4 regions of the Variovorax sp. Root434 genome follow, and region 4 is predicted to be linked to each of the others. Evidence: predicted binding sites of a transcription regulator. Region 4 holds the regulator's gene; each other region holds the start of a gene.
The links. The regulator sigma-54, encoded in region 4, starts transcription at its own class of promoters, with help from an activator protein. The targets are predictions, from matches to a motif close to TGGCANGNAANCTGCTTT.

Region 1 (7,382 bases), on a different contig from region 4:
AATGCAGTGGCGAGCTTGATGAGCGCGAACTCCAGCACGAGGCCGACGATGCCGATCACGAAGATCGCGATGATGATGTTGGCGACGTTGAGGTTGTTCCACTCGTCCCACACCCAGAAGCCGATGCCGACGCCGCCCGTGAGCATCTCGGCTGCCACGATCACCAGCCATGCGGTGCCCACGGCCAGCCGCACGCCGGTGAGCATGTAGGGCAGCACGGCGGGGAACAGGATCTTCGTGAGGATCTTCCATTCGCTGAGGTTCAGCACCTTGGCCACGTTCATGTAGTCGCTGGGCACGCGCTGCACGCCCACGGCGGTGTTGATGACCATCGGCCAGATCGAGCAGATGAAGATGGTCCAGATGGCGGCCGGGTTGGCGCCCTTGAACACCAGCAGGCCGATGGGCAGCCAGGCCAGCGGCGAGACCGGACGCAGCAGGCTGATCAGCGGGTTGAACATGCGCGAGAGGAACTCGAAGCGCCCGATCGCGAAGCCGGCCGGAATGCCGACCAGCGCCGCGAGGCCGAAGCCCAATGCCACGCGCTGCAGTGACGAGAGCACGTTCCAGCCCACGCCCTGGTCGTTCGGGCCCTTGCTGTAGAACGGGTCGCTGAACACGGTCACGGCCTGCTGCCAGGTGGCTGCGGGTGTCGGGAAGCCGGTGGTGCTCTTCATGGCCACGATTTCCCAGATCAGCAGCAGCAGGCCGAAGCCTGCGAGCGGCGGCAGCACGCGCATCCAGAAGGCGCGCAGGTCGAGTGGTGTTCTCGGCTTCTGCTCCTTCTCCCCTCTGGGGAGAGGGGCGGGGTGAGGGGCAGCTTCGGTGCGGGGCTTGCCCTCACCCCGGCCCTCTCCCGCGCGCGGGAGAGGGAGGGAGGCTTCGAGCGGCGAATGAAAGACGGCGCTGACCATGGTGTTCTCCCTATGCGTGGATCTTGAACGAATCGGCGTACTTCCTCGGGTCCTTGCCGTCCCAGACCGAGCCGTCCATCAGCTTGCTGGTGCGCATGGGGTCCTTGGGCACGCTGACTTTCATGGCGCCAGCCACGTCCTTGTACATGTCGATCTGGTTGATCTGCTTGGCGACCGCCAGGTAGTCGGGGTGCTCTTTCAGGATGCCCCAGCGCTTGTGCTGCGTAAGGAACCACATGCCGTCGGACAGGTACGGGAAGTTGACCGCGCCGTCGTCGAAGAACTTCATGTGGTTGGGGTCGTCCCAGGTCTTGCCCATGCCGTTCTCGTAGCGGCCCAGGATGCGCTGGTTGATGGCATCGGCGCTGGTGTTGATGTAGCTCTTCTCGGCGACCGTGTCGGCCATCTTCGCCTTGTTCTGCAGGTTGGCGTCGATCCACTTGCTGGCCTCCAGCACGGCCATCATCACGGCGCGGCAGGTGTTGGGGTTCTGCTTGACGAAGTCGGCGCGGGTGCCGAGCACCTTCTCGGGGTGGTCCTTCCAGATGTCCTGCGTGGTGATGGCGGTGACGCCGATCTTGTCGATGATGGCGCGCTGGCCCCAGGGCTCGCCCACGCAGAAGCCGTCCATGTTGCCCACGCGCATGTTGGCCACCATCTGCGGCGGCGGCACCACGATCACCTTGGCGTCGGCCACCGGGCTGATGCCGGCCGAGGCCAGCCAGTAGTTGAGCCACATGGTGTGGGTGCTGGTGGGGAAGGTGCCGGCGAAGGTGTACTCGCGCTTTTCCCTGGCCATGAGCTTGGCGAGCGAGGGCGCGTCCACCGCGCCCTTGTCCGCAAGCGCCTTCGACAGCGTGATGGCCTGGCCGTTGCGGTTCAGGCCCATCAGCACCGCCATGTCCTTCTTCGGGCCGCTGGCGCCGACGTGCACGCCGTAGACGAGGCCGTACAGCACGTGGGCCATGTCCAGTTCGCCGTTGACCAGCTTGTCGCGCACGCCGGCCCAGCTGGCTTCCTTGCTGGGGACGATCTTCACGCCGTACTTCTTGTCGAAGCCCAGTACCGAGGCCATCACCACGCTGGCGCAATCGGTCAGCGGGATGAAGCCGATCTTCACTTCCTGCTTCTCGGGCTTGTCCGAGCCCTGAGCCCAGACGGCGGCGCGCAGCGCGGGGTCGATGCCGACGGCACCGATGGCTGCGGCTTGCAGGACGCGGCGTCGGCTGAGGCGGGTTGTGAGCAGGTCGGTCATGGGCGGGGCTCCGGTTGAAGGCGAACAAACAAAAGACAAAAACAAAAAAGGCGTCCGCACCGCGCAGGGGCTGCTCGAAAACGAGCCCTTGCGGGATGGGGACGCCTTTGTCCGGTTCGGTGGAGGCACCCGCCGTTGGGTGCCGCTGCCTGAAGGCCCATTGGGGGCCTGTGAACGAAATGCTTGCAAGTGGTGTGCCAGCCTTCAGGACCTGCACGCTGCTATCAGGAAAGTAGCTCGATGCAGCGGTGCAGCATGGGCGAGCGCCCGATCGGAACCGCGCAGCGCCGATCGCACGGTTGTTGTGCACTGCACCAAGTTGAACGGCCGGGCCGCTTCAGCGCGGGGGCGCGCGGTCGAGCATGGGCAGGTAGTCGGCCATTGCCAGCATCGACTCGGCCACGTCGACCAGCCGCCGCTTCTGGTTCATGGCGGTCTGGCGCAGCATCTTGTGCGCCTCATCCTCGCTGAGTCGGCGGTGCGCCATCAGCAGGCCCTTGGCGCGCTCGACGATCTTGCGTTCATTGAGCGAGGCGCGCACGGTTTCGAGCTCGTCGCTCATGGCCTGCAGGCGGTGCGACTGCTCCTGGACCATGTCGAGCACCGAGCGTTCGAGGTGGCGGCCGAACTGGGCGGGCGTGGCGGCCTGCGCGTCGGCGTCGTCGAAGAACAGGGCGCCGGCCTGCGGGGCCAGCGTGTCCAGCAGCTGCCGGTAGTCCTGCAACTCGCTGCGCGCCTGCGCGGTCTTGCGCTCGCACAGTGCGCGCAAGACTGCGGCCAGGCGCTCTTCCACGGTCTTCATGGCGTCGATGCGGCGGGTGCAGCAGTCGAACCAGGCCTGGCTCAGCGGCACGTCGGCCGGGGCGGAGGTGGCGCCGCGCCGGCGGATGCGTTCGAGCTCCGCCACTTCGGCGTCGGGCTGGCTGTTGCGCCAGAGCGCGAGCACGGCCTCGCCGGAGAAATCGGTGAACACCTGGAAGCAGCGCTCCTGCGACTCGATCAGGTGCAGCCACTGCAGGCGCTGTGCCTCGTCGCTGCGGCCCAGCGCCAGCGCGGCGGCACCGAAGGCGCGCTCCTGGCCGGCAAATTCCTTGCCCTGCATGAAGTTGAACATCGCGACCAGCAGGCGCGAGATCTCGGGGTCGGTGGCGCCGTCGGCGGCTTCGAACACCACCGACAGCAGGCCGGCAACGAGCTTGGCGAAGGCGGCGGTGGACTGCGCCGGTTTCAGCTCGAGCGCATCGATGCGGCGGCGCAGGGCAGGCAGGGCGTCCAGGCCCGGGAGCACCCAGGCGATGCGGCTGAACAGGCGCGCGCTGTTACCGGCTCCTGCGCTGCGGTGGTCGTCGGCTTCGAGCTGGTCGAAGCCGGCGCGCACCTCCTGCTCGAGCGCCGTGCATTCGGCGATCTGCGGGCCGCGCTGGTCGGCGAAGCGGCCGCCGTGCGAGGCGAGGAACATGTTCGACATGCCCCGCTCGCGCTGCAGCGCATGGACGAGGCGGCCGATCACGCCCACCAGCTCGCTGGTGCGGGCGAGCCGGTCCAGCTCGTCGATCTCGCAACGGCGGGCGGCGATCAGAAAACTCAGTCCGGATTTCATGGTGGGAGGGGCGCTGACCCTCCCACTGCAACATCCGTGCCTTGCTGGCGCCGTTTGCCCCTTCGCGGGCGGCCGCACGGGGCGCCGCCTACACTCGGCGCCATGCTCTTGTTGGGAATCGAATCATCCTGCGATGAAACCGGCGTGGCGCTGGTCGAGTCGCACGGCAGCGCGCTGCCGATGCTGCGTTCGCACGCGCTGCACAGCCAGATCGCCATGCACCAGGCCTATGGCGGCGTGGTGCCCGAGCTGGCCAGCCGCGACCATATCCGTCGCGTGCTGCCGCTGACCGAGACGGTCATGGCCGAAGCCGGCCGCTCGTTGGCCGAGATCGACGTGGTGGCCTACACGCGCGGGCCGGGCCTGGCGGGCGCACTGCTGGTGGGCGCGGGCGTGGCCTGCGCGCTCGGCGTGGCGCTGGGCAAGCCGGTACTGGGGGTGCATCACCTCGAAGGGCATCTGCTGTCGCCGTTCCTGAGCGCCGATCCGCCGGAGTTTCCGTTCGTCGCGCTGCTGGTATCAGGCGGCCACACGCAGCTGATGCGGGTGGACGGCGTGGGGCGCTACGAGCTGCTCGGCGAGACCATCGACGACGCGGCCGGCGAGGCGTTCGACAAGAGCGCCAAGCTCATGGGCTTGCCGTACCCCGGCGGACCGTGGCTCGCGAAGCTGGCCGAAGGCGGCAACGCAACGGCCTTCAAGCTGCCGCGGCCGCTGCTGCACAGCGGCGATCTCGATTTCTCCTTTGCCGGCCTGAAGACGGCCGTGCTCACGCAGGCCAAGAAGCTCGGCGACCAGCTCGAAGCGAACAGGGCCGACCTGGCGGCGTCCACGCAGGCGGCCATCGTCGAGGTGCTGCTGAAGAAGTCGCTCGCGGCACTCGACCAGACCGGGCTCAAGCGGCTCGTGGTGGCGGGCGGGGTGGGGGCCAACAGGAATCTGCGCGAACAGCTGAATGCCGCGTGCGCAAAGCGCAAGGTGCGTGTGCACTACCCCGAACTGCACCTGTGCACCGACAACGGCGCCATGATCGCCATGGCCGCGGCAATGCGCCTGCAGTCGGGGCTGTCGCAGGCGAGCGAGCGCTATGCCTTCGACGTCAAGCCGCGATGGCCCATGGCGTCGCTCTCGTCGGCTGAGGCGCCGCTGCCGGAGACTGCGTAGCCGGCTGCCGCGAGCGGCCGATCGCCGGCAGCGGCAGCACGTCCAGCACATTGCGCCACAGCTGGCGCCACTGCGGCCAGTCGTGGCCGCCCTCGATCGTGAAGACGCGCCCCGGCGGCAGGGCGTCGGCCAGCAGCTTGTGGTTGCTGGCAAAGCGGTCGTCCAGCCCGAAGCCCAGGTACAGCGGCGGCAGATTCTTCGACGGCTTGGCGTCCAGGTACTGCTGGAAGAAGGGCCAGAGCTTGCGATCGGGCTCCTCGTCGGCCTGCGGTCCGGTGGGCGCCTGCCAGGCGCGCAGGCCGCCGGCCTTCCTGATCTCCGCGCCGAGCACCCGGCGCCCGAGGTAGGGCGCAAGCGCCACGATGCCGTCCACCGAGCCCGGTCGCGCCAGTTCGTGGATCAGCGCGCCGAAGCCGCCGATGGAAATGCCCACGAGCCAGATCGACTTGTAGCCCCTGGCACGCTGCGGCTCGATGACCTCGGTGTGCAGGCGCTCGCTCAGCGTCTGCTCGTAGTAGTAGGAAACATCCGCGTCCACCAGAAGCGCATCGGCCGCCAGATGGCGCTCGCGCACCGCGGCGATGAACCCTTCGCGCTCGAACTCGTCGGGCTTCAGGTAGGCCCCGGGCAGGAACACCAGGAGCGTGTCGGATTGTTCGTTGGGATTGGCAGGTTGAAGGTGCGTTTTCATGGTGCCTTTTGGGGCACCCGAACCGCACCGGCAGGGAATTCGGTGCGCTACGAGACGCCCACGAAGAAGAAAGTTCTAAGAAAACGTCACATCATGTGACGTTATTCAGCGCTATTGTGAATAAGGTGCTCGTTTAAAGTCAAAACGAGGCTGTTACCAACATTTTCTTCTTGTGGGCATAGGCCAAACTAGTTGATTTGCAACTGTGCGGCCTGGCTCGCGGGCACCAATTTGCCGAGCTTCAGCGTGAGCACGCCGTTCTCGAGCTTGGCCTCGCTGGTGGCCACGTCGATGTCCTGCGGCAACTCGTAGGCGGCCTTGAACTGGCGCTTGGCTTCGGCCTTGCTGTCGATGCGCAGTACGGCGCCTTCGATGCTGATCGCGAGGTCTTCGCGCGCAAAGCCCGGCACGTCCAGCGAGAGGGTCCAGCTCTTGTCGTCCTGTTCCACCAGCGGGGAGCGGCGGGGGGCGGCGAAGGCATCGTTCACGAAGCGCTCGAAGGCGCGGTCATAGGCGCGGGGAGCGAAGCGGGCGGTGCGAAGGGTGGGGGCGAAAAGCATGGTGAAGAACTCCTGAGTGAACACAATGGGGACAAGGAATGTGTGTCCCTTACACTGCGCGGCCGTTCCATCGTGAGTGCCGCTTGAGACCTCATCTAGGCGCATCGGCACGCGTTTCAAGACAATGAATCCCCCCTTTATTTGGCGTCGCGAGGCCTTGAAATTCGCGGCGCTGGCGCTATGCGCGAGGCCGTTCGCCGCGCTGGCGCAGGCCAACGTGTCGACCCCGTCCGCACCCATTCGCCTGGCGCTGATCGAAAGCATGAGCGGCCCGTTCGCCAACACCGGCGAGGCCGTGTTCCGCAACCTGCTGTGGGCGGTGGAACGCGTGAATGCGCGCGGCGGCGTGAAGCTGCCCGGTGGCGCGCGGCCATTGCAGCTCGATCGCTACGACAGCAAGGGGCAGAACGAAGAAGCGCTCTCCGCGTTGCGCGCCGCGATGGACGACGGCGCGCGCATCGTGCTGCAGGGCAATTCGTCGGCCACGGCCGCGGCGCTGGTCGATGCCATCGACAAGAACAACGAGCGCGACCCCGCGCGGCGCGTAGTTTTCCTCAACTACGCGGCGGTCGACCCGGCGCTCACGAACGAGCGTTGCAGCTTCTGGCACTTCCGCTTCGACGCGCACGCCGACATGCGCGTGGCCGCGCTGATGGACGTGGTGAAGGACGATGCCGCGCTCAAGCGCGTCTACCTGATCGGCCAGGACTACAGCTTCGGGCAGGCCGTGCTGCGCGAGGCGCGCCGGCAGCTCGGTGCGCAGCGCCCCGACGTGGAGATCGTGGGCGACGAGCTGCATCCGATGGGCAAGGTGAAGGACTTCGCGCCCTATGCCACCAAGATCATCGCGAGCGGCGCGCAGGCCGTGGTCACGGGCAACTGGGGCAACGACCTCACGCTGCTCGTGAAGGCGGCGCGCGAGGCGGGCTTCAACGGCACTTTCTATACCTTCTACGGCAATGCGCTGGGCGCACCGGCTGCCATCGGCGATGCGGGCATCGGCCGCGTGATCGCCGTGGCCGACTGGCTGCCCAACGTGCAGACGGCGCAGTCCGAAACCTTCTACCGCGCCTTCCGCGCGCGCTTTCCGAAGCCGGCCGACGACTATGTGCACATGCGGCTGCAGCTGATGATCGAAGCGCTCGTGCAGGCCGTCGAGCGTGCGGGCAGTGCCGACGCGGTGCCGGTGGCGCGCGCG
Region 2 (7,382 bases), on a different contig from region 4:
CACCTGCGCCAGTTGCGGTACGAAGATGGTCGAAAGGAACTCATCGAAGAGCGAGGGAAGCTTCTGGGGCTGCGCCAACTACCCGAAATGCCGGGGCAGGACGATTCCGAAGTTCAAGGCGCTCTTGGCGGCCTGAACGCGAAGCGAACGATGACCGCTCAGCCAATGTTTACCGAAGCCTGCCTCGCCACATCGATCCGCCCCGGCAGCCGGCGCGACATCCTCGCCCTGCTCAACGACCGCCTGCATCCTGCGCTGCAGGCCATCGTCGCGGCTGAAGTTCTAGCGGGCAACCGCATCTGCGACGCAGGCACCGATTGGCCCGACCCGGGCTCAGTGCACATCACGCTCGCCGAGCACTTCGATGGCCGGCATGCCAGCGCGCAAGCCGCCTTCAGCCCCTGCGACGACCCGCACTACTGGCACGCGCACTACAGCACCACGGACAAGCCGCGGCACCTCCTGACCTGCTGACTGGCCGGTCTCAGATCGGCTTGGTCAAATACACCGCCTCGCGCCCCACGATCACGCGCTGCGCCGGCATGAAGATCGTGCAGTCGTCGCACAGCGCGCGAATTTCCTCCTCGCCGTTGGTCGCGATCAGCTCGCCCTTGGCGAAGGTCTCGAAGCCGATCAACGGTCGCACGAAGGCGAAGTCCGGCGACTTGATGACGTGCGTCTGCAGCAGCTGGAAGCGCCGTTGCGGCTCTGGCGCAGGCGCGGCCAGGTCCTTGTCGACGAGGCCGAAGTAGGCGAGGAAGTCGTACGTGACGGCCGTCGCCAGTTCCGATGCCGAGCGCAGGAAGTGCTGGCCGCACTCGACCACCATCGCCACGCCCTTGCCGTCCGGCCCGCCGTGGCTGCCGTACTGGATCAGCGGGGTGCCCGAGCCCAGGCCGTCGGGCATCACGAGGTGCACCGAGGGACGGCCGATGGCCAGCGCGACCTTGGCGTTGCGCTCGAACGCCGGATAGACCCAGAACGGCACGACGGGCTGGCTGGTCGAGTGGATGTCGAGGATGTGGTCGGCCGCATCGACCACCGGGCGCAGGATGCGCGCACGGCTCAGCTCGGGGCTGTCTTCGCTGCCATCCAGCCACTCGGGCGACCAGATGCGGTTGAGGTTGTGCACGAGCTGGCGGCTGTCGAAGGGCAGCGCCTCGTTGAAGGACTCGTACGCGGCCACGTTGGCAAAGCTCACGGTGAGCGTGCCGATCTTCGGTCGCACGTTGTTGTCGAGCAGGTGCGTGGCCGCCGTCATGCCGCAGATCTCGTTGCCGTGCGTCAGCGCGTTGATCAGCACGTGCGGGCCGGGCTTGCCGGACTCGAAGCGGTGCACGTAGTCGACGCCGACGTTGCCCTTGCGGTACGCAGAAAGGTCGCGGGGGAGGACTTCGAGGGCGGGGGGAGATTGGGTCATGGGGCGAATGGTTAAGGCGAAGCGGTCGGCCAGTTTGCTACAGGGCGCGCATTCGCGCCCGAGGGCGCAGCAACACCGGGCCGCGCCGCTCGGGCTTCATCCATTCAGCCGGCTATCGCACCTGCTGGTAGTCCACCGGCACCCACACGTAGCCCTTGCCCTCGGCCCGCACGTGGCCCAGCCCCGGGAACGGCAGGTGGGCGCTGCCCACGAGGTAGCGGCCCTTCGCCGCATCCGCATACGCCTTCTTGCGCTCGACCGCCGCCGGCTTCGAGTCGACGTCGAACGAGATGGTGATCTGCGGCTGCGCGAACTGCACGGCGGCCACATGCATCAGGTCGCCCCACAGCACCAGCTTCTGGCCCTTGGACTCGACGACGTAGATGTTGTGGCCCGGCGTGTGGCCATGGGCGGGCACGGCCTTGATGCCGGGCAGCAGGTCGGTGCCACCCTTCATGCCCTTGAACTTGCCGGCTTCCACGTACGGGTTCAGCGACGCCATCGCGCCCTGGAAGAAGTCCTTCATCTCGGCAGGGGCCTTCTCAAGGTTGGCCTTGCTCAGCCAGAAGTCGGCGTCTTCCTGGCCGGCATGGATGGTGGCGTTGGGGAACACCAGCTTGCCGTCCTGCACGAGGCCGCCGACGTGGTCGCCGTGCATGTGGGTGATGAGCACGTCGTCGACCTGGTCGGGCTGGTAGCCCGCGGCCTTGAGGTTGGCCTGCAGGCTGCCGAGCGTGGGGCCGAACAGGCCGCCGGCACCGGTGTCGACCAGCACCAGCTTGCTGCCGGTGTTGATGAGGTAGCCGTTCACCGAGGTGGGCACGGCGTCCTTCTCGAAGCCGCGATCGAGCAGCTTGCCGACCTGCGCCTGCGTGGTGTTGGTGAGCAGCTTCTTGGGTTCGAGGTCGAGGGTGCCGTCGAACAGCGCGGTCACCTCGAAGTCGCCGAGCATCATGCGGTAGAAGCCAGGCGCCTGGGTCTTGACCTGCGGGGCGCCGGCCTGCGCCGCGAACGAAAGCATCAACAGGCTGCCGGCCAGTGCGGTGATGCCGTGGCGCAGCCAGCGGGCGGGTGTTCTTGTCATGGGTTCTACTCCTCGGCAGTTGTAAGGGGCGCCGAGAATAGCCCAAGCAGGTCCATCCTGCTGCGATGGCTGGCGATTACCAGTTGACCTCTCGCTCGGGCGTGGCCGAGATGTGATGAATCGACAGGTCGGCGCCGTCGAACTCCTCCTCCTGCGACAGCCGCAGTCCCACCGAAGCCTTGAGCGCGCCATACACCGCCGCACCCGCCAGCGCGGCCCAGGCCACGCCGATGACGGTGCCGATGAGCTGCGCCCACACGTTCACCCCGCCGATGCCGCCCAGCGCCTGCGTGCCGAAGATGCCCGCCGCGATGCCGCCCCAGGTGCCGCACAGGCCGTGCAGCGGCCACACGCCGAGCACGTCGTCGATCTTCCATTTGTTCTGCACCAGCGTGAACATGTAGACGAAGATCGCGCCCGCCACGCCGCCCACCACCAGCGCGCCCAGCGGATGCATCAGGTCGGAGCCGGCGCACACGGCCACCAGGCCGGCGAGCGGGCCGTTGTAGACGAAGCCGGGGTCGTTCTTGCCCATGGCCAGCGCGACCAGCGTGCCGCCGACCATGGCCATCAGCGAGTTGACGGCCACGAGGCCCGAGATCTTGTCGATGCTCTGCGCGCTCATCACGTTGAAGCCGAACCAGCCCACGCACAGCACCCACGCACCGAGCGCGAGGAACGGGATGTTCGACGGCGGATGCGCGCTCAGCGAGCCATCGCCCCTGTAGCGGTTGCGCCGCGCACCCAGCAGCAGCACCGCCGGCAGCGCGAGCCAGCCGCCCACCGCGTGCACCACCACCGAGCCCGCGAAGTCATGGAACTCGTGGCCCGTGAGCGAGGCGATCCAGCCCTGGATGCCGAAGTGCTTGTTCCATGCGATGCCCTCGTACAGCGGGTAGACGAAACCGACGATCACGGCCGTGGCAATCAGCTGCGGCCAGAACTTGGCGCGCTCGGCGATGCCGCCCGAGATGATGGCCGGGATCGCTGCCGCGAAGGTGAGCAGGAAGAAGAACTTCACCAGCTCGTAGCCGCTCTTTTCCGCCAGCTCGGTGGCGCCGACGAAAAAATGCGTGCCATAGGCCACGCCGTAGCCCACGAGGAAATACACGATGGTCGAGACCGAGAAGTCGACCAGGATCTTCACCAGCGCATTGACCTGGTTCTTCTTGCGTACGGTGCCCAGTTCGAGAAAGGCAAAACCGGCGTGCATGGCCAGAACCATGATGGCGCCGAGAAGGATGAACAGCGCGTCTGCGCCCTGTTTGAGTGCGTCCATTGAAGCTTTTTGCTGATTTTTGATTCGGATTGGTGCGTCGCACCTGAATGACCTGGCGCGGTCGACCAATGAAGCAAAAATGGTGCCCAAAGGCTCTTCGATGGTGCGCAATGAACCAAAACGGACTGCCGCGAGCCCGCCATGCACCGGATCAGCCCGCACCGGCGCGCAACGCGTCCCGGTGGCGGCGGCTGCAGGGCACGGTTGTGCCGTCGTGCATGTGCAGCCGCGCATCGCCGCCGTCGAGCGGCTCGATTTCCTTGATTCGACCCAGGTTCACTGCATGGCTTCGGTGCACCCGAACGAAGCGGACGGGGTCGAGCTGCGCCAGGAAGTCGGTCAGCGTGGCGCGCAGCAGGTAGTCATGGCCGTTGACGTGCAGGCCGACGTAGTTGCCCTCGGCCTGGAGCCAGTCGATGTCGGTGGCGGCGATGAGGAATTCGCGGCGCAGCTTGCGCACCAGGAAGCGCTCGGGGCGTACGGGCGGCGACAAGGCTTCGGGCTCGGCGGGTGCGGCGCCCTCCGGTTCCGCCGGGGCCTCCGGCGCATCGAGCACCCGCGCCTCGCCCTGCAGCCGCAGCATGAACAGCCGGTAGGCCCAGATGCCGAAGACGATGCTCGCGTACACCCGCACGTCCTTCAGATACTCGTAGCCCCACTGGTCGACCCAGCCGCCGAAGTCATAGCGCTCGCCGGCCATCGCGTAGACGACCGCACGCAACCCGAACATGCCCACCACGTGGACCACGCTGAACGCCACGCTCGCCAACGCATGCCAGGCCAGGAAGCGCACCCAGTGCCCGCGCACCAGCGGCGACAGCCGGCGCTCGACGGCGACCAGCGCCGGGATCAGCAGCAACAGCACCAGGTGGCTCGACCCTTCCCAGGTCGCGACCTCCCAGTTGGCGCGCGGCACGGCGCGCGTGCGCATGTCGACGATCGCGACCATCGTGCTGAACACGGCCTGCAGGGCCATCAGCACGATCCAGAACGCCACCTCCACGGGGCGGCGGATCGGCTCGTAGCGCTCGTAGAGGTTCCTGCGTGGGTCTCCCATGGGGCGGGATTCTCCCGAAAACGGGCCTGGGGGCGGTGAATTTCGTCCCTCGGGGCCACCGCTCGTCACAAAGCGGGGGGCATCCGTCCCCCGGATGCGCCGCGCGGGGACCGTGGGCCCGAGCATCGCGGCTTCTTTGCTTCGAGGAGCTTGCGATGAACATCGCCGCCATCCCGACCGACCACCGCCGCCACGACATCGACGCCCTGCGCGCGCTGGCCTTCCTGTTCGTCATCCTCTATCACGTGGGCATGTACTACGTGGCCGACTGGCCCTGGCACCTCAAGAGCCCGCACGCGGCCGAATGGCTGCAGTGGCCGATGCGCATCCTGAACCTCTGGCGCATGGACCTCGTCTTCCTGGTCTCGGGCGTGTCGCTCGGCTTCCTGAGCCGGGGCCAGGGAACCTGGGGCCTGCTGCGCAGCCGGGGCCTGCGGCTGATGCTGCCACTGGCCTTCGGCATGGCGGTGATCGTGCCGTACCAGGCCTATGCGCAGGGCGTGGCCAACGGGCTGGTCGCGCCGGGCTTCGGCGCCTTCGTGCTGCGCTACCTCTCGATGGCCGAACCGTGGCCGAAGCGGGCCTTCGACGGCGCGGAGTTCGGCATCACCTGGAACCACCTCTGGTACCTGCCCTATCTGTTCACCTACACGGCGGTGGTCGCGCTGACGCTGCCGCTGTGGAATTCCGCCGCTGGCCAGTGGCTGCGCCGCGGCTTCAACGGCCTGCGGGGCTGGAAGCTGCTGTTGCTGCCGGTGGTGCCGCTGCTCGTCTTCACCACGCTGCTGGCCTCGCGCTTTCCACCCACGCACAACCTGGTGCGCGACTTCCACCTGCACAGCCTGTATTTCACGATGTTCCTCTACGGCTACTGGATAGGCGTGGACAGCGGCGTGTGGAGGGAGCTGGAGCGGCTGCGCCGGGTGTCGCTCGCGCTGGCGGTCGCGGTGATCGCCACCTTCATCGCGCTGCGGGCCGGCGCAAAGGGCCCGGCGTCCGGCCTGTCGATAGACACCCTGCGCGTGCTCTACCTGTGGCTGGCCGTCGCAGCCATCCTCGGCCATGCCCACCGCCACCTGAACCACCCATGGCCCTGGCTTCGCTGGGCCAACGAGTCGGTGTACCCGTGGTACGTGCTGCACCAGACACTGATCATCGCCGCCGTGAGCGCGCTGGCGCCGCTTGCGCTCGGCCCGGTGCTGGAGCCCGCGCTGCTGGTGGCGCTCACGGTGCTCGGCTGCTGGGCGCTGACCGACGGTCTGATCCGCCGCGTGAACTGGCTTCGGCCGCTGTTCGGGCTGAAGCTCAGGCAGCCGGCTTCGCCGCAGCCTCTTCCACCGGAACCAGGATGGCGTTCCCCGTCGCCACGAGCTTGAGCGCATCGTCGCCTCCGCCTTCGGGTTGCGCATAAAGCTCGGACGCAACGAACACCTGTTTGCGCCCGGCCTTCGCCACGCGCGCGCGTGCCACGAAGGCTTGACCCACGGCCGGTGACATGAAGTTCACCGAGAAGTGCGACGTCATCACGCGGCCGGCCAGCGTGGCGGCTGCGTAGCCGCTCACTGTATCGAGCAGTGCGGAGATCATCCCCGCGTGGAGGAAGCCGGCGTATTGCCCCATGTCTTCCTTGCGCCATTTCATGCGCAGCTCGGCCTCGCCGTTGCCGGCCTGGGTGGCCTCGATGCCGGCCCAGCGATTGAAGGAGGCGGTTTCGTTGAGAGCCTTGAAGGTTTCGAGCATGGCGCGTCCTTTGCGGGGGCGGGTGTAGGAAGCGATTCAGGCCACTCTACGAACCACGCAGGACAGGCGCCGTCACGCGCGTGACGGGCGGGGTGGTGAACAGTTGCATTGGCGACAGCGGCGCTCTTCGCGCCGCAGTGGCGAGCCTCCGGGCGTCAGGCGTTCTCTCAGACGTCCTGTTCGGGCGCGATCTCGGGCTTCGGCTTGCCCTTGTGCTTGCGCGCGGCCTTCTTCGCCGCGCGCTCGGCATCGGCACGCTGGCCATCGGCCAGCCACAGCGCGAACTCTTCGGGCGTTTCGAGCGTGATGCGCCCCAGGTTGCCCGCGCGAAACTCGTGCATCACGATCTCCGCTGCCTTCTGAAGGTTGACGCGGCCCTTGCCCAGCAGCGCGCCGCGCTTGCGGCCGATGGTGTCGAGCAGCGCCTCGTCCTTCATGCCGGCCATGGTCTCGGTGTCGAGCTCCACGAGCTTGAAGCGCGCGGCCACGCCCGCGGCGTAGTGCGTCTTGAGGTAGTTGAGCAATTCCAGCGCCACCTCTTCCTCGTCGAAGGCGTTGCGCCCCACCGCGCCGCTGGCTGCGAGGTTGTAGCCGCTCTTGGGCACGATGATGCGCGGCCACAGCATGCCGGGCGTGTCCCACAGGTAGAAGTCGTCGGCCAGCGTGATGCGCTGTTCGAGCTTGGTGATGCCGGCCTCGTCGCCGGTCTTGGCCTTGCGCCCGCCGGTGAGCGTGTTGATGAGGGTGGACTTGCCCACGTTGGGAATGCCGCAGATCAGCACGCGCATCGGCTTGGCCATGC
Region 3 (7,382 bases), on a different contig from region 4:
TCCTGCTGCACCTGCTGGTTGATGCCGACCAGGAAGTCGATGGTGCGCTGCTCCTTGCGGTCGACCTTGTCGAGGTAGGCCTCCAGCAGCGGAGTGACCGGGTCGGCCACGAGATAGGGCGCGAGCTCTTCGGCCTGCGAGGCCGTGTACTTGAAGGGGAAGTTCTCGGCCTGCGGCTCGAGGAAGAAGTCGAAGGGGTTGTAAACCGCCATCTCGACCACGAGGTCGACCGTGACCTTGAATTCGCGCGTCTTCTCGGGAAACACCAGCCGCGCCTGGTAGTTGGCGAACGGGTCCTGCATCCAGTTGACGAAGTGCTCGGCCGGCTCGACCCGAAGCGAGTACGAGATCACGTTGCTGCGGCAATGCGGCGCGGGCCGCAAGCGCACGACCTGTGGGCCCAGCTGCACCGGGCGGTCGTATTTGTAGTGGGTGACGTGGTGGAGAGCGGCGTGAATGGACATGCGTTTTTATGTGCAGTGCTGCGAGATTGCATCGAAAAGATGTCTCTTGTGAGACGCATACTAGCCCAGTTGCAAAGCAATTAACGCGCCACTGAGCGTGACTTTGGGGAGGGTTTGCATCATGGGTTCGGGAGTTTCTCGTTGACGCCGTTTCGCGCGTCCGGCGCCGCCGCGGGCAGATCGTGGGTGTTCGCGGCGCTGTGTGGTTCGCTGCTCGGTGCGGTCCTGCAGTTGCAGCAGGCGGGGCTTTGGCGGGCATGGGTGTATGCGGGTTTGCTGCTCGTGGCCGGGGCCGGCCTGTGGTGGCGGCGCCTGTCGGGCCGGGGGCTGTTGATGGCCTCGCTCGTGTGCGGCGCAATGGCGGGTGCGGGGCTTGCGGGATGGCGCGCCGCCGTCTACGCGAGCGGTGCGCTGGACCCGGCGCTCGAAGGGCGCGACCTGCAGGTCACCGGTGTCGTGTCGGAGATGCCCCAGCGCAGCGAGGGCGGGACGCGGTTCCGTCTGGATGTCGAGTCTGCGGGCTGGGCCGACCCCGGGGAGGAGGGGCGGCCCACCGTGCCTGATCGCATTGCCCTCGGCTGGTATTCGGAAGGCTCAGGCCTGTGGGATCGGGCGTCCGAAGGCCGGACGCCGTCGGCCAGCACCGTTGGCTCCCTCCACGCCGGCGAGCGATGGCGCCTGACGGTGCGCCTGAAGGCGCCGCACGGCAACCGCAACCCCCACGGCTTCGACAGCGAACTCTGGATGTGGGAGCAGGGCCTGCGCGCCGGCGGCCATGTGCGAACCGGCGCGCGCGATGCGGCGCCCGCGCTCGTTGCGCCTACGCGGCGGCATCCCATCGAGCGCGCACGCGAAGCCGTGCGCGACGCCGTCTTCGAACGCGTGCCCGACCGCGCCCAGGCAGGCGTGATCGCGGCCCTGGTCACCGGCGACCAGAGCGCCATCGACCGCTCGGGCTGGGACGTCTTCCGCGCCACGGGCGTGGCGCACCTGATGTCGATCTCCGGCCTGCACGTCACCATGTTCGCCTGGCTGGCCGCGCACGTCGTCGGCCTGCTCTGGCGGCGCAGCGCGCGGCTGATGCTGCGCGTGCCCGCGCAGCAGGCCGCGCTGGTGGGCGGCGTGCTGCTCGCCACGCTCTATGCGCTGTTCAGCGGCTGGGGCGTGCCTTCGCAGCGCACGGTCTGGATGCTGGCGGCGGCCGCGCTGCTGCGCCTCACGGGCCGGCGCTGGCCCTGGCCGCATGTGTGGCTGTTGACGGCGGCCGTGGTGGTCGCTCTCGATCCCTGGGCCTTGATGCAGGCGGGTTTCTGGCTCAGCTTCGTGGCGGTGGGCGTGCTGTTCGCCACCGACGCCGGGGTGCCCGGAGAGCGGAAGGCCGGCGCGTCTTTCCGGCTGCTCCAGTTCCTGCGCGAGCAGTGGGTCATCACGCTCGCGATCACGCCGCTCAGCCTGCTGCTGTTCCAGCAGGTTTCGCTGATCGGCCTGCTGGCCAATGCGGTGGCGATCCCCTGGGTCACGCTGGTGATCACGCCGCTGGCGATGCTCGGCGTGGCCGTGGCGCCGCTGTGGGACCTGGCGGCCCGCGCCGTGCAGGTGCTGGCGCTGCTGCTGCAATGGCTGGCCGGACTGCCGTATGCCACGCTCTCGGTGGCCGCGCCGCCCTGGTGGATGGCCGCCTGCGGCGTGGCCGGTGGCGCGCTGCTGGCCATGCGGCTGCCCTGGTCGCTGCGCACCCTCGGCATTCCACTGCTGCTGCCGGTGCTGCTGTGGCAGGCACCCCGGCCCGCGGCGGGCGAATTCGAACTGCTCGCTGCCGACGTCGGCCAGGGCAACGCGGTGCTCGTGCGCACCGCGACGCACAGCCTGCTCTACGACGCCGGCCCGCGCTACAGCCTGGAAAGCGATGCCGGCCATCGCGTGCTCGTGCCGTTGCTGCGGGCGTACGGCGAGCGCCTCGACACGCTGGTGCTGAGCCATCGCGACCTCGACCACACCGGCGGCGCGCCCGCGGTGCTCGCGATGCAGTCACAGGCCGCGCTGCTGAGTTCCATCGAGGCCACGCACCCGCTGCAGGCGATGCGTGCGGCGCGGCGTTGCGAAGCGGGGCAGGCCTGGAGCTGGGACGGCGTGCGCTTCGAGGTGCTGCATCCGTTCGACACCGACTACCGCGGCTTCACCAAACCCAATGCGGTGTCGTGCGTGCTGCGCATCGACAGCGGCCGCGCCGTGGCGCTGCTGGCCGGCGACATCGAGCGGCTGCAGGAGACCGCGCTCGTCACGCGCACGCCGGAATTGCTGCGCGCCGACGTGCTGCTGGCGCCGCATCATGGCAGCAAGACCTCGTCGAGCCCGGCGTTCCTCGACGCGGTGAAGCCGCGCATCGCCATCGTCCAGGCGGGGTACCGCAACCGCTTCGGCCATCCGGCGCAGGAAGTGGCGGCGCGCTACCTGGAGCGTGGCGGGCAGTTGGTCGAGAACACCCGGTGCGGCGCGGCGCACTGGAGCAGCGTGCGCCCCGGGGACGTGGCCTGCGAGCGTGAGCGGAACGCGCGATATTGGCAGCACAGCCTGCCCTGAAGCCGGCTCAGGATTTTCGGGGGGAGGCCGTTGTTCCTGCCATGATCTGGGGGCTTGCATCAGGCCGGAAAAAAAGTCGCTCGACCCGTACGCGGCCCCGACATAAGGGGTTCTACTGGCCCTGAACTTGCTAAGCTATAGCTCAAGGAGATTGGTCGTCCCATGCACAAATTCGACGAGATGTATGAGCAGTTGCCCTATGCGGGGGCTGCGATCCGACAGCACTACAAGCGCTACGACCAATGGCTCGCGAAGCAACCCGGTGAGGTGATGCGTTCGCGGCGTGAAGAGGCGGAAATGATTTTCCGTCGGGTCGGTATCACCTTCGCGGTGTATGGCGCGAAGGATGAAGATGGCTCCGGCACCGAGCGGCTCATCCCGTTCGACCTGCTGCCTCGCATCATTCCGGCCCACGAGTGGGAGAGCATGGAAAAGGGGCTGGTGCAGCGCGTCACGGCGCTCAACCGCTTTCTTCATGACGTCTACCACGACCAGGAAATCATCAAGGCCGGCATCATCCCGGCCGAGCAGATCCTGAACAACGCGCAGTTCCGCCCCGAGATGATGGGCGTCAACGTGCCGCACAACGTCTACTCGAACATCTCGGGCATCGACATCGTGCGCGCGCCCGATGCCGAGGGCAACGGCGAGTACTACGTGCTCGAAGACAACCTGCGCGTGCCCAGCGGCGTGAGCTACATGCTCGAGAACCGCAAGATGATGATGCGGCTCTTCCCCGAGCTGTTCAACCAGAACCGCATCGCGCCGGTCGCGCACTACCCAGACCTGCTGCTAGAGACGCTGCGCGCCAGTGCGCCGCCAGCCACGGCTGAGCCCACGGTGGTGGTGCTCACGCCGGGCATGTACAACAGTGCCTACTTCGAGCACGCCTTCCTCGCGCAGCAGATGGGCGTGGAGCTGGTCGAGGGACAAGATCTGTTCGTCAAGGACAACTTCGTCTACATGCGCACCACGCGCGGGCCGAAGCGCGTCGACGTCATCTACCGCCGCGTGGACGACGACTTCCTCGACCCCGAGGTGTTCCGCCCCACGTCCACGCTCGGCTGCGCCGGCCTGATGCGCGCCTACCGCGAAGGCAACGTCGTCATCTGCAATGCCGTGGGCACCGGCGTGGCCGACGACAAGTCGATCTACCCGTACGTGCCGAAGATGGTCGAGTTCTACCTCGGCGAGAAGCCGATCCTGAAGAACGTGCCCACCTACATGTGCCGCAACAAGGACGAGCTGCAGTACACGCTCGACAACATGAAGGACCTGGTCGTCAAGGAAGTGCACGGTGCCGGCGGCTACGGCATGCTGATCGGACCGGCCGCCACGCAGGCCGAGATCGAGGACTTCAAGAAGGCCGTGATCGCCAAGCCCGACGGCTACATCGCCCAGCCCACGCTGAGTCTGTCGACCTCGCCCACCTTCGTGGACGCAGGCATCGCGCCGCGCCACATCGACCTGCGCCCCTTCGTGCTCTCGGGCAGCGAGGTGCAGATGGTGCCCGGCGGCCTCACGCGCGTGGCGCTCAAAGAGGGGTCTCTGGTGGTCAACTCGTCGCAGGGCGGCGGCACCAAGGACACCTGGATTCTCGAAGCCGACCGCGTGCCCAAGCCCAAAGCGGCGCCCGCTCAGTCGCAAAGCCAATCGTAGTAGGAGCACCACCGATGCTGTCACGCACCGCCGACCATCTCTACTGGATGTCCCGCTACACGGAGCGCGCCGAGAACACGGCGCGCATGCTGGACGTCAACTACCAGACCTCGCTCCTGCCGCAGTCCGCCGAAGTCGCCAAGTACGGCTGGCAGGGCGTGCTCTCCATCAGCGAGCTGCTGCCCTGGTACAACAAGAAGTACGACCAGATCGCGCCCAAGGAGGTGATGGAGTTCATGGTCAAGGACGAGAGCAACGCCTCGTCGATCGTGTCCTGTCTCAAAGCCGCACGCGAGAACGCCCGTGCCGTGCGCGGCGCGCTCACCACCGAAGCCTGGGAAACGCAGAACACCACCTGGCTCGAAGTGAACCGCATGCTGCGCGCAGGCGACTTCGAGCGCGACCCGGGCCAATTCTTCGAATGGGTCAAGTTCCGCTCGCACCTCTCGCGCGGCGTCACGCTAGGCACCATGCTCCAGGATGAGGCGTTTTATTTCTCGCGCCTGGGCACCTTTTTGGAGCGCGCCGACAACACCGCGCGCCTGGTCGACGTGAAGTTCCACGCACTCAACAGCGAGTTCTTCGGCACCGCGACCGAGGAAGACCAGGAGTACGACTTCTATCACTGGAGCGCGATCCTGCGCAGCGTCTCGGCCTTCGAGGTCTACCGCAAGGTGTACCGCGACGTGATCAAGCCCGAGCGCGTGGCCGAACTGCTGATTCTTCGCGCCGACATGCCGCGCTCGCTGCACGCGAGCCTGGTCGAGGTGGTGAACAACCTCGCGAAGGTGCAGAACGAGCAGAGCGCCGAAACGCAGCGCCGCGCCGGCAAGCTGCTGGCCGACCTGCAGTACGCGCGCGTCGACGAGATCCTGGCGACCGGGCTGCACGCGTACCTCACGCAGTTCCTCGACCGGGTGAACGAGCTGGGCGGGCGCATCAGCCAGGACTTCCTGGTTCCTGCGCACTGAGCGCGGCCCCGGCCGTCCTCAGCGCGAGAACGACTCGACGGCCACCGGTATCTGCGGCGCCTGCCAGCGGTAGGCGCCGCCCAGCACATTGCGCTCGGGCCTTTGCCCGCTCCACTGGATGTGGAGCAGGTCCATCAGCGCCCACCCCGTCCAGTCCGCGCGAAACGGTTGCTGCTGCGCCTCGGCCGTAGGCAAGGGCTGCCGGTTGCGCCACACCACGGCCGGAATGCGATAGCCCGATGCGGTCGATGGGCTGTGGCCGGCGCGGTCGCTGACGTGGCCCACTTCCTGGCCGTGATCCGAGAGGTACATCCACGCGCGGTAGTCGCCAGGTTTGCCCGCGGTGCGTGTTTGCTGCAGCAGCTCCGACACCACGAAGTCGTGATACAGCAGCGCAGCGTCGTACTCCTGGCGGAAGCGGCGCACCCAGGCCGAGCGGCCGTCTTTCACGAGGCCGTTCTCGACCGCGTCGACATCGTCGTCGAAGGGATTGGCGTTCTCCGGAAAGCGCAGGCTGTAGTGCGGATGCGCGCCCATCAGGTGAACGACGATGAGCTTGCGGTCGGTGCTCGCATCCTGCAGTGCCTCCTGCACGCAGTCGAGGATCTCGCCGTCGAGCGAGGCGCTGGCGCGGCCCGGCGTGCGGTTGACCATGTCCACCACGTCGGCGAGGCGCGCATGCTGCTGCTCGATGGCGAGGTCGTCGTGGTTGCTGATCCACCAGACCTTGTAGCCCGCGGCGCGCGCCAGCGCCAGCACATGCGGCGGGTTGTCGCTGTCGGGCAGGCCGAAACGGAACATGTTGCGCAGTGCGGGCAGGGTGCTGGCGTCGACCGACCATGCGTTCTTCAGCACCGCCATCTGCCCTCCGGTCTGCGCCCTGTGCGCCAGCAGGCGCGGCGTGGTTGGGCGGCCGTAGCCGTACAGGGCCATGTTGTCGCGGTTGATGCTGTCGGTGATGACCAGCACGACGGTGGAGGGGCCTGCCTGCGATATGACGGGCGCGATGCTCCTGGCCTGCGCCATCAGGCGGTCGCGCTGTGTCTGCTGGTCAGCCCAGGCGGAGCGCAGCGTGTGGACGGAGTTCGCCCACTGCGTCCAGAAAATCGCGGGATGCAGCCGGCGCCAGGGCTTGCTTGCATAGGCCGCGCATGCGGCGAGCAGCAGCAGCGCGAGCAGCGCCACGGCCCATCGCGCGGGCCGGGCAGATGGGGCCATCGCACCGCGCCGCGCGAACATGCCCACGAGCGTGCCCGCAACGGCCAGCACGGCACACCACACGGCCGCGGAGCGCCAATGCATCCACAGGTATTCGGTGCCTTCGCGCGCGTTGGTGTTGGCTGCGGCGCCGAGCACCATCGCGCTGTCGGGCGCGGCCTGGTAGGTGTCGAGCAGGTAGGCGCGCACTGTACCGTCGAGCGCGAAGCCCATGGCCCAGAGCCAGACCAGCAGGGTGCGCAATCGCCGCATCTGCGTGCTGCGCAATGGCCACGCGAGCCACAGCACCATGGGCGCTGCAAGCACCGCGAGCTGCGCGATGCGCCGGCCGTCGTGGCCCAGCGCGATGAGCGCCAGCAGTGTTGCACCTACTACGCCGCAGGCGGGCAGGGCATTGCGCGGCGGGGAGGGACGGGTGGTCAAGCAGGTAGCGCGGGAGGTCGGGGCGGGCGCATTCTGCCCCGGGGCCTGCGCTGCGCGCCCCAGTGCC
Region 4 (7,382 bases):
TTCCGCGGTGTTTCTGGTAGAACCGGAAGGAAAGTCAAGCCCGCTTCGGCGGGCTTTTTCATCTGTGCGAGCGGGGCTGACGCAATCAGCCGCATACAATGCCGAGCAAGTTTCGTGCCTCTATGACATTGCACTCTCACCCCACCACTTCCTTCCTTCGTCGCATCGGCCGCCTGGCCGCCGGCGCGCTGTTGCTGGCCGGCCTTGCCTCGGGCGCCGTGGCCGAGACCGCCGACCGCGCCAAGCCGATGAACATCGAGTCCGACTCGATGCGCTACGACGATCTGAAGCAGACCAGTGTGTTCACCGGTAACGTTCTGGTAACAAAGGGCACGATCATCATCCGCGGCGCGCGGCTGGACGTGCGCCAGGACGCCGAGGGCTACCAGTACGGCGTGGTGACCGCCGCGCCCGGCAAGCGGGCCTACTACAAGCAGAAGCGCAACGCGCCCGACGAGTGGATCGAGGGCGAGTCCGACGTCATCGAGTACGACAGCCGCGCCGACAACGTCAAGTTCATCCGCAACGCCACGATGCGCCGCCTGATCGGCGCCACGCCGAACGACGAAAGCCAGGGCGCGCTGATCGTCTACGACCAGAGCAACGACACCTACACGGTCAACGGTTCCACCGTGCCGCCGAACACCGCCGTCAACGCGGCCGCCCCGGGTGGCCGCGTGAAGACCATCCTGACCCCCAAGGCCGCGACCGCGCCGGGTGCACCCGCGGCGGGAGCCCCGTCCGGCGCCAAGGCGCCGCCGCCAGCGCCCACCCCGGCGCCCGGCAAGGGCCTGCGCCCGAGCACCACGCTCGGTGACGAGGGAGAAACCCGCAAGTGATCGAATCCGTTGTATCGCAGGACGCCAACAGCACGCCGGGCAGCCGCCTGGTCGCGCGCGGCCTGAAGAAGAGCTATGGCAGCCGCACGGTCGTGAAGGACGTCTCGCTCGACGTGCAGAAGGGCGAAGTCGTCGGGCTGCTCGGGCCGAACGGCGCGGGCAAGACCACCTCGTTCTACATGATCGTGGGGCTGGTGCGCGCCGATGCGGGCGACATCACCATCGACGGCGAGCCCATCGCCCACATGCCGATCCACCGCCGCGCCCGCATGGGCCTGAGCTACCTGCCGCAGGAAGCCTCGATCTTCCGCAAGCTCACGGTCGAGGAAAACGTGCGCGCCGTGCTCGAGCTCCAGAGCGAGCCCGATGCCAACGGCAAGATGGCACCGCTGTCGAAGCAGCACATCGAAGAGCGCCTGTCCGAACTGCTGGCCGACCTGCGGGTGGACCACCTGCGCGACTCGCCCGCGCTGGCGCTGTCGGGCGGCGAGCGCCGCCGCGTCGAGATCGCACGCGCGCTGGCCACCCAGCCGCGCTTCATCCTGCTGGACGAGCCCTTCGCCGGCATCGACCCGATCGCGGTGATCGAAATCCAGCGGATCATCAGCTTCCTGAAGGAGCGCGGCATCGGCGTGCTCATCACCGACCACAACGTGCGTGAAACGCTGGGCATCTGCGATCACGCGTTCATCATCAGCGACGGGCATGTGCTGGCACAAGGTACACCCTCGGAGATCGTCGACAACGCCGAAGTACGCAGGGTGTACCTGGGCGAACACTTCCGGATGTGATCGTGCGGCGAGGGTCAAGGATCATCGTGGCCACCGTCCGCGCGGAGCTTCCTCGCGGGGGCCGCCGCGCACGGCCGCCCGAAGCGGCCGGCCCGCCCCCGGTAGGGGGTTGGCGTAGCGCGAAGCGCGCAGCCTGGGGGGGAGCCATTTCCTCATGAAGCAAGGGCTGTCCCTTCGCGTCTCGCAGCATCTGGCACTGACGCCACAGCTGCAGCAGTCCATTCGGCTGTTGCAGCTTTCCACGCTCGAACTGAGCCAGGAAGTGGAGCAGATGCTGGACGAAAACCCGTTCCTCGAACGCACCGCGGAAGAAGCGGCGCGCGAGGAATTCGGGCTCGACACGGCCGATGCGCCGGTTCCGCGCGATGAGGGCGAGAGCGACTTCGCGCCTTCGGCCGCCAGCGCGCCCGCCGAGACCACCAGCACCACCACGGCGGATACCGACGGGCCGGCTGCCGAGATCACCGAGCGCGAGCCCGACTGGGAGGGCGACGGCACCGTCGACATGGCGGCGCCCGACGACAGCGAGTGGGGCAGCGACGCGCCCGCGCGCCAGAACAACCTGGGCGACGACGAACGCGCCGACGCCACCGAACTCGCGCGCAGCCAGGAGTCGCTGCAGTCATTCCTGCACCGCCAGGCGCTGAGCCTGCGGCTGAACGAGAACGACAGCGCCGCGCTGCGCTTTCTCATCGAATCGCTCAACGACGACGGCTACCTCGAAGACTCGCTGCCCGCGCTGGCCTCGGGCCTGGCCGGCGACGACAACGACCAGTTCGACGACCTCGTGCATCACTTCCAGGTGGCGCTCGGACTGTTGCAGAGCCTGGAGCCCGCGGGCGTAGGCGCGCGCGACCTCGGCGAATGCCTGTGCATCCAGCTGCGCGCCATGGCCAGCGAGGACGAGACCGACGAAGAGGCGCTGGTCCGCAAGACCGCCATCACCGTCTGCAAGCAGCCGATGGAGCTGCTTGCGCGCCGCGATTTCAAGCGCCTGGCCACGCTCACCCGCAGCAGCGAGGAGCTGGTGCGCTCTGCGCTGCAGATCATCGCGCGGCTGGAGCCCAAGCCGGGCCGGCGCTTCGTCGACGTGGAGCGCAACATCGTCATTCCCGACGTGATCGTCACCAAGACCGGCCGCGGCACCAACGTGAAGTTCCGCGTCATGTTGAACCCCGAGGTGATGCCGCGCCTGCGCGTGCACGACATCTACGCCGGCGCGCTCAAGTCGCACAAGGGCGAGGGCAGCCAGGCGCTGTCGCAGCGGCTGCAGGAGGCGCGCTGGTTCATCAAGAATATCCAGCAGCGTTTCGACACCATCCTGCGCGTGAGCAATGCCATCGTCGAGCGGCAGAAGAGCTACTTCGTGCATGGCGAACTTGCGATGCGCCCGCTGGTGCTGCGCGAGATCGCCGACGAACTGGGCCTGCACGAGTCGACCATCTCGCGCGTGACCACCGCCAAGTACATGGCCACGCCGTTCGGCACCGTCGAGCTCAAGTACTTCTTCGGCTCGGCGCTGGGCACCGAGACGGGCGGCAATGCGTCGAGCACCGCGGTGCGCGCGCTGATCAAGCAGTTCGTGAGTTCCGAGAGCATCAAGAAGCCGCTGTCGGACAGCCAGATCTCCGAGATGCTGAAAGAGCAGGGCATCGAGTGCGCACGCCGCACCGTGGCCAAGTACCGCGAGGCGCTGCGCATCGCGCCCGCCAACCTGCGCAAAGCCCTGTAGAAAGACGCCGATGACCCGTCGCCTGCTGTCGCGTTGTGGGCACTGGGTTTTCGTCATGGCGGCGGTGTTGCTGTTCGCCGGCTGCGCCACCCTGCCCGACGAGGCCCCGCGCGCACCCACCAAGGCCATGGCGGTGTCGGCCGACACCGCCCTCGGCAAGCTCGCGCTGGCCTCGCAGCCCGACCCCGACCTGAGCGGTTTTCGCCTGATGCCCGGTGGCGACTTCGCCTTCGACACCCGCATCCAGCTGGCCCGCCGCGCCCAGCGCACGCTCGACGTGCAGTACTACCAGATCGAGAACGACGAGACCGGCCGCTACCTGCTGCGCACCCTGCGCGACGCCGCCCAGCGCGGCGTGCGCGTGCGGGTGCTGATGGACGATCTCTACACCTCGGGCGAGGACGAACTGCTGCTCGGCTTTGCCGCCACGCCCAACGTCGAGCTGCGCCTGTTCAACCCGTTCCCGGCCGGGCGCGCGAGCATCCTGAAGCGCTTCACCGCCTCGCTGTTCGACTTCAGCCGCGTCAACCGGCGCATGCACAACAAGCTGTTCATCGCCGACGGCGCGATGGCGGTGGCGGGCGGGCGCAACATCGGCAACCAGTACTTCACGCGCACCGCGGGCGAGAATTTTCTCGACCTCGACACCTTCGTCACCGGCGCGCTGATCCCGCGGCTGGGCAGCCTGTTCGACCAGTACTGGAACAGCATCTACGTGCGGCCGATCCAGTCGGTGGTGCGCAGCGAGCTGTCGGCCGAAGAGCTGCAGCGCCGCTTCGACGCCGCCACCGGCCCCGACACCACGCCGCCGCCGCCGAAGCCCGCGCCCAACGACCTGCTCGGCTACAGCCCGATGGTGGAAGACCTGAACGCCGGCAAGCTCGGCCTGATCTGGACCACCGCCGAGGCCTACGCCGATTCGCCCGAGCGCGTGATCGGCAAGACCGCCTCCTACGGCGGCGTGCCGCTGCTCGACGTCGACAGCGTGCGCTACAACGTGGTCGAGCAGATGCGCCGCGCGCGCTCCGAGGTGACCATCGTCTCGCCCTACCTGATCCCGGGCGCCACGGGGCTGGAGGTGATGCGCGAGATCCGCAACCGCAACGTGAAGATCAGCGTCGTCACCAATTCGCTGGCCGCCACCGACGAGCCGCTGGTGCACACCGCCTACCGCCGCTACCGGCCCGACATGCTCAAGCTCGGCGCCGACCTCTACGAGTTGAGCTCCACGCGCACCCGGCGCAGCGTGCGGCTGGGCCTGTTCGGCACCTCGGTCGGGCGGCTGCATGCCAAGTCGGCCGTGATCGACCGGCGCACGCTGTTCGTCGGGTCGATGAATTTCGACCCGCGCTCGGAGTCCGCCAACACCGAGATCGGGCTGATCATCCACAGCGCCGAGATGGCGCAGCAGGCGCTGAAACTCATCGACGTGCTCAAGCAGCAGGGCGCCTACCGGCTGCGCTTTGCCGAAGGCAGCAACGAGTCGCGCATCGAATGGGTCAGCGAGGATGCCGGCAAGCTCACCGTGCTGACCGAGGAGCCCGACTCCAGTTTCTGGGGCCGGGTCATGCTCGAGATCCTGGCGCCGCTGACGCCGGAGAGCCTGCTCTAGCTGGCGCTCGCGGCGCCGGCGATGCCGGGCAGCGGTGTCATTGCACGTTGACTGCTTCGACCTGCACCAGCAGCTTTACCTTGTTCTCGAAGCCGAAGTTCAGCCCCCAGGTAATGCCCCAGTCGCTGCGCTCCACCGTGGTCTCGAAGTCGCCGCCGCACACCTGGCGGTTGATCAGCGGGCTCAGGTAGCAGTTGAAGCGCACGGCCTTCAGCGTCACAGGCCTGGTCTGGCCCATCAGCGTGAGCGTGCCGGGAACGTCGACCACCTTGCCGCCGCTGAAATCGATGCGGTCGGCCACGAAGCGGCCGGTCGGAAACTCGGCCACGTTGAAGAAGTCCTTGCTCTGCACGTGGCGGTTGAGCAGGTCGACGCCGGTGTTGATGGAGCTGATGTCCATCGTGATGTCGACCTTGCCGCTGGCGCCGGTGCCGTCGATCTGCACGGAGCCGTCCTTGGTGCTGAAGCGCCCGCGGTTGGTGGTGGTGCCGTAGTGGCCCATCTCGTACATCACGAAGGTGTGGGTCGGGTCGATCACGTAGTTGGCGTTCTTCGCCGGCCCACCCGCGGGCTTGGCGGCCACGGCCGGGGCGAATTCCGCTGGCAGTTGCTGTTGCTGCGCCGTGGCGCTGCCGGTGAATGCGGCGGCCGACAGGGCTGCGGCGAGAAGGAGCTTTTTCATGGCGTTGGATGCGGGAGGAAAGAGGAAAGTGAATGAGGGGCGGACAGCCTGGCGCTTCACAGCGGCCCGAAGCCCGTGAGCGTGAACCTGAAGCGCACCTGCACGTCGTTGCCGACCATCGAGGTGTCGGTCCATTCGCCGTCGCCCACCTTGTAGTCCAGCCGCTGGATCGTGAAGCTTCCGGTGGCCACCGCCTCCTTGCCACCGGCCGCGGCGATGCTGACGGGCACCGTCACGTATTTGGCGATGCCCTTGATGGTGAGCTTGCCCGCCATCTCGAACTTGCCGTCGCCCAGTGCCTTGATGGCGCTCGACTGGAAGCTTGCCTGCGGGAAGTGCGCGGCGTCGAACCACGGCTGCTTGGGCAGCTCCGCATCGCTCATCGGGACGCCGAAGCCGGCGCTGGCCGTGTCGATCTGCAGCGCGACGGTGCCGCCCTCGGGCTTCTTCGGGTCGAAGGCCACCTGCGCGTCGAACTTCTTGAACGTGCCTTCCACGGGCACGCCCATTTGCTTGCTGACGAAGACGATCTGGCTCTTGTCGGCCACGAGCTTTGCGGCTGCGGGCTCGGCGCCGGCCGGCAGCGCCAGGGTGGCGAAAGCCAGCGCCGCGAGGGACGGCGCGAGACGGAAAAACAGGCGCTTGATCATCGAGCAGGTTCCTTGCGTGGCCGGGGCCACATGCGTTTCAGAAGACCGTCGCGGTCGATCCAGTGGTGCTTGAGCACCGCCGCCACGTGCAGCAGCGTGACGCCCGCCAGCACGAAGGCGCAGTTGCGGTGCAGCGGCTGCAGCACCGCCTCGGCGAAGGCGTGGTCGACCGGCACGAAGTCGGGCAGCGGCAGCACGCCGAACCATGCCACCGGCATGCCCATGGCCGAGCTGTAGGCCCAGCCGGACAGCGGCACCGCGAAGAACAGCAGGTACATCAGCGTGTGGCTGATGCGGTAGCTCGCCAGTTGGAGCGCCGACATGCCGGGCGGGAGCGCCGGTGGACGATGCCCGAGCCGCCACAGCAGCCGCAGCGCCGACAGCGCGAGGATCGTGACGCCCGCCCACTTGTGCCAGCTGTAGATCTTCAGGCGCAGCGGCGAGAACGGCAGCCCCGTCATGTAGAGCCCCACGCCGAACGAGCCCACGATCAGGGCCGCAAGCAGCCAGTGCAGCGCCATCGTGAACGGGTCGTAGCGCGGGTCGGCGGCGAGGGGTGAGGAGGATGCGTCTGAGGACATCGGGAGACAGGGCGGGGCGGCCTGTGCGCGGAGCATATATCGGAAGCGATGACATCACCGCACGGCCCGTGCCAGCCCGTCACCCTGCCGGCCTCAGCCCTGCGACGGCTGTTGCGCCCTCAGCAGCACCCCGCGCAGTGCGTCCGGCTGCACCGGCTTGCGCAGCGCGTGCCAGCCACGCTCGGCGGCGAGCCGCTGGGTGGCTTCGTTGATGTCGGCCGAAATCAGCGCAATCGCCAGCGACGGCTTCTGCCGCTGCAGCTTGTCGGCCAGCGCGATGCCGTCGAGCGCACCCGGCAGGCGGATGTCGCACAGCGCCGCGTCGAGCGCGCGCAGGTCGGCCAGCGCCAGCGCCTCGGCGGCGCTGGCATAGACGCGCGGCTCCACGTCCCATTGCCGCAGCAGGGCACTGAGACTGTCGGCCACCACCGTGTTGTCTTCCACCACCAGCACCGCGAGCCCGGGGCGCAGCGTGCGCGTTGCATCGGCGCCGTC

Region 1: a site for sigma-54 is predicted at 2,352-2,369, ahead of ASD05_RS20480 (CmpA/NrtA family ABC transporter substrate-binding protein). Genes of this name have one in related genera too.
Region 2: a site for sigma-54 is predicted at 3,854-3,871, ahead of ASD05_RS03605 (ammonium transporter). Genes of this name have one in related genera too.
Region 3: a site for sigma-54 is predicted at 3,161-3,178, ahead of ASD05_RS09750 (circularly permuted type 2 ATP-grasp protein). Genes of this name have one in related genera too.

What each region holds. Positions count from the first base shown of each region.
Region 1 is NZ_LMEK01000024.1:166,030-173,411, reverse strand. It holds gene ntrB (nitrate ABC transporter permease) at 1-914, opposite strand, end outside; gene ASD05_RS20480 (CmpA/NrtA family ABC transporter substrate-binding protein) at 925-2,169, opposite strand; gene ASD05_RS20475 (nitrate regulatory protein) at 2,507-3,769, opposite strand; gene tsaD (tRNA (adenosine(37)-N6)-threonylcarbamoyltransferase complex transferase subunit TsaD) at 3,872-4,933, shown strand; gene ASD05_RS20465 (alpha/beta hydrolase-fold protein) at 4,869-5,624, opposite strand; gene ASD05_RS20460 (Hsp20/alpha crystallin family protein) at 5,813-6,184, opposite strand; gene ASD05_RS20455 (branched-chain amino acid ABC transporter substrate-binding protein) at 6,309-7,382, shown strand, end outside.
Region 2 is NZ_LMEK01000001.1:751,004-758,385, reverse strand. It holds gene ASD05_RS03625 (restriction endonuclease) at 1-136, shown strand, start outside; gene ASD05_RS03620 (hypothetical protein) at 151-474, shown strand; gene ASD05_RS03615 (succinylglutamate desuccinylase/aspartoacylase domain-containing protein) at 485-1,420, opposite strand; gene ASD05_RS03610 (MBL fold metallo-hydrolase) at 1,533-2,504, opposite strand; gene ASD05_RS03605 (ammonium transporter) at 2,581-3,783, opposite strand; gene ASD05_RS03600 (LytTR family DNA-binding domain-containing protein) at 3,935-4,840, opposite strand; gene ASD05_RS03595 (acyltransferase family protein) at 4,996-6,216, shown strand; gene ASD05_RS03590 (PaaI family thioesterase) at 6,146-6,580, opposite strand; gene ylqF (ribosome biogenesis GTPase YlqF) at 6,748-7,382, opposite strand, start outside.
Region 3 is NZ_LMEK01000009.1:54,835-62,216, reverse strand. It holds gene ASD05_RS09760 (DUF2126 domain-containing protein) at 1-464, opposite strand, end outside; gene ASD05_RS09755 (DNA internalization-related competence protein ComEC/Rec2) at 606-3,044, shown strand; gene ASD05_RS09750 (circularly permuted type 2 ATP-grasp protein) at 3,207-4,703, shown strand; gene ASD05_RS09745 (alpha-E domain-containing protein) at 4,718-5,674, shown strand; gene ASD05_RS09740 (phosphoethanolamine transferase) at 5,693-7,315, opposite strand.
Region 4 is NZ_LMEK01000003.1:137,872-145,253, forward strand. It holds gene lptA (lipopolysaccharide transport periplasmic protein LptA) at 123-839, shown strand; gene lptB (LPS export ABC transporter ATP-binding protein) at 836-1,630, shown strand; gene rpoN (RNA polymerase factor sigma-54) at 1,785-3,362, shown strand; gene ASD05_RS05340 (phospholipase D family protein) at 3,373-4,974, shown strand; gene ASD05_RS05345 (YceI family protein) at 5,012-5,656, opposite strand; gene ASD05_RS05350 (YceI family protein) at 5,713-6,306, opposite strand; gene ASD05_RS05355 (cytochrome b) at 6,303-6,887, opposite strand; gene ASD05_RS05360 (ATP-binding protein) at 6,981-7,382, opposite strand, start outside.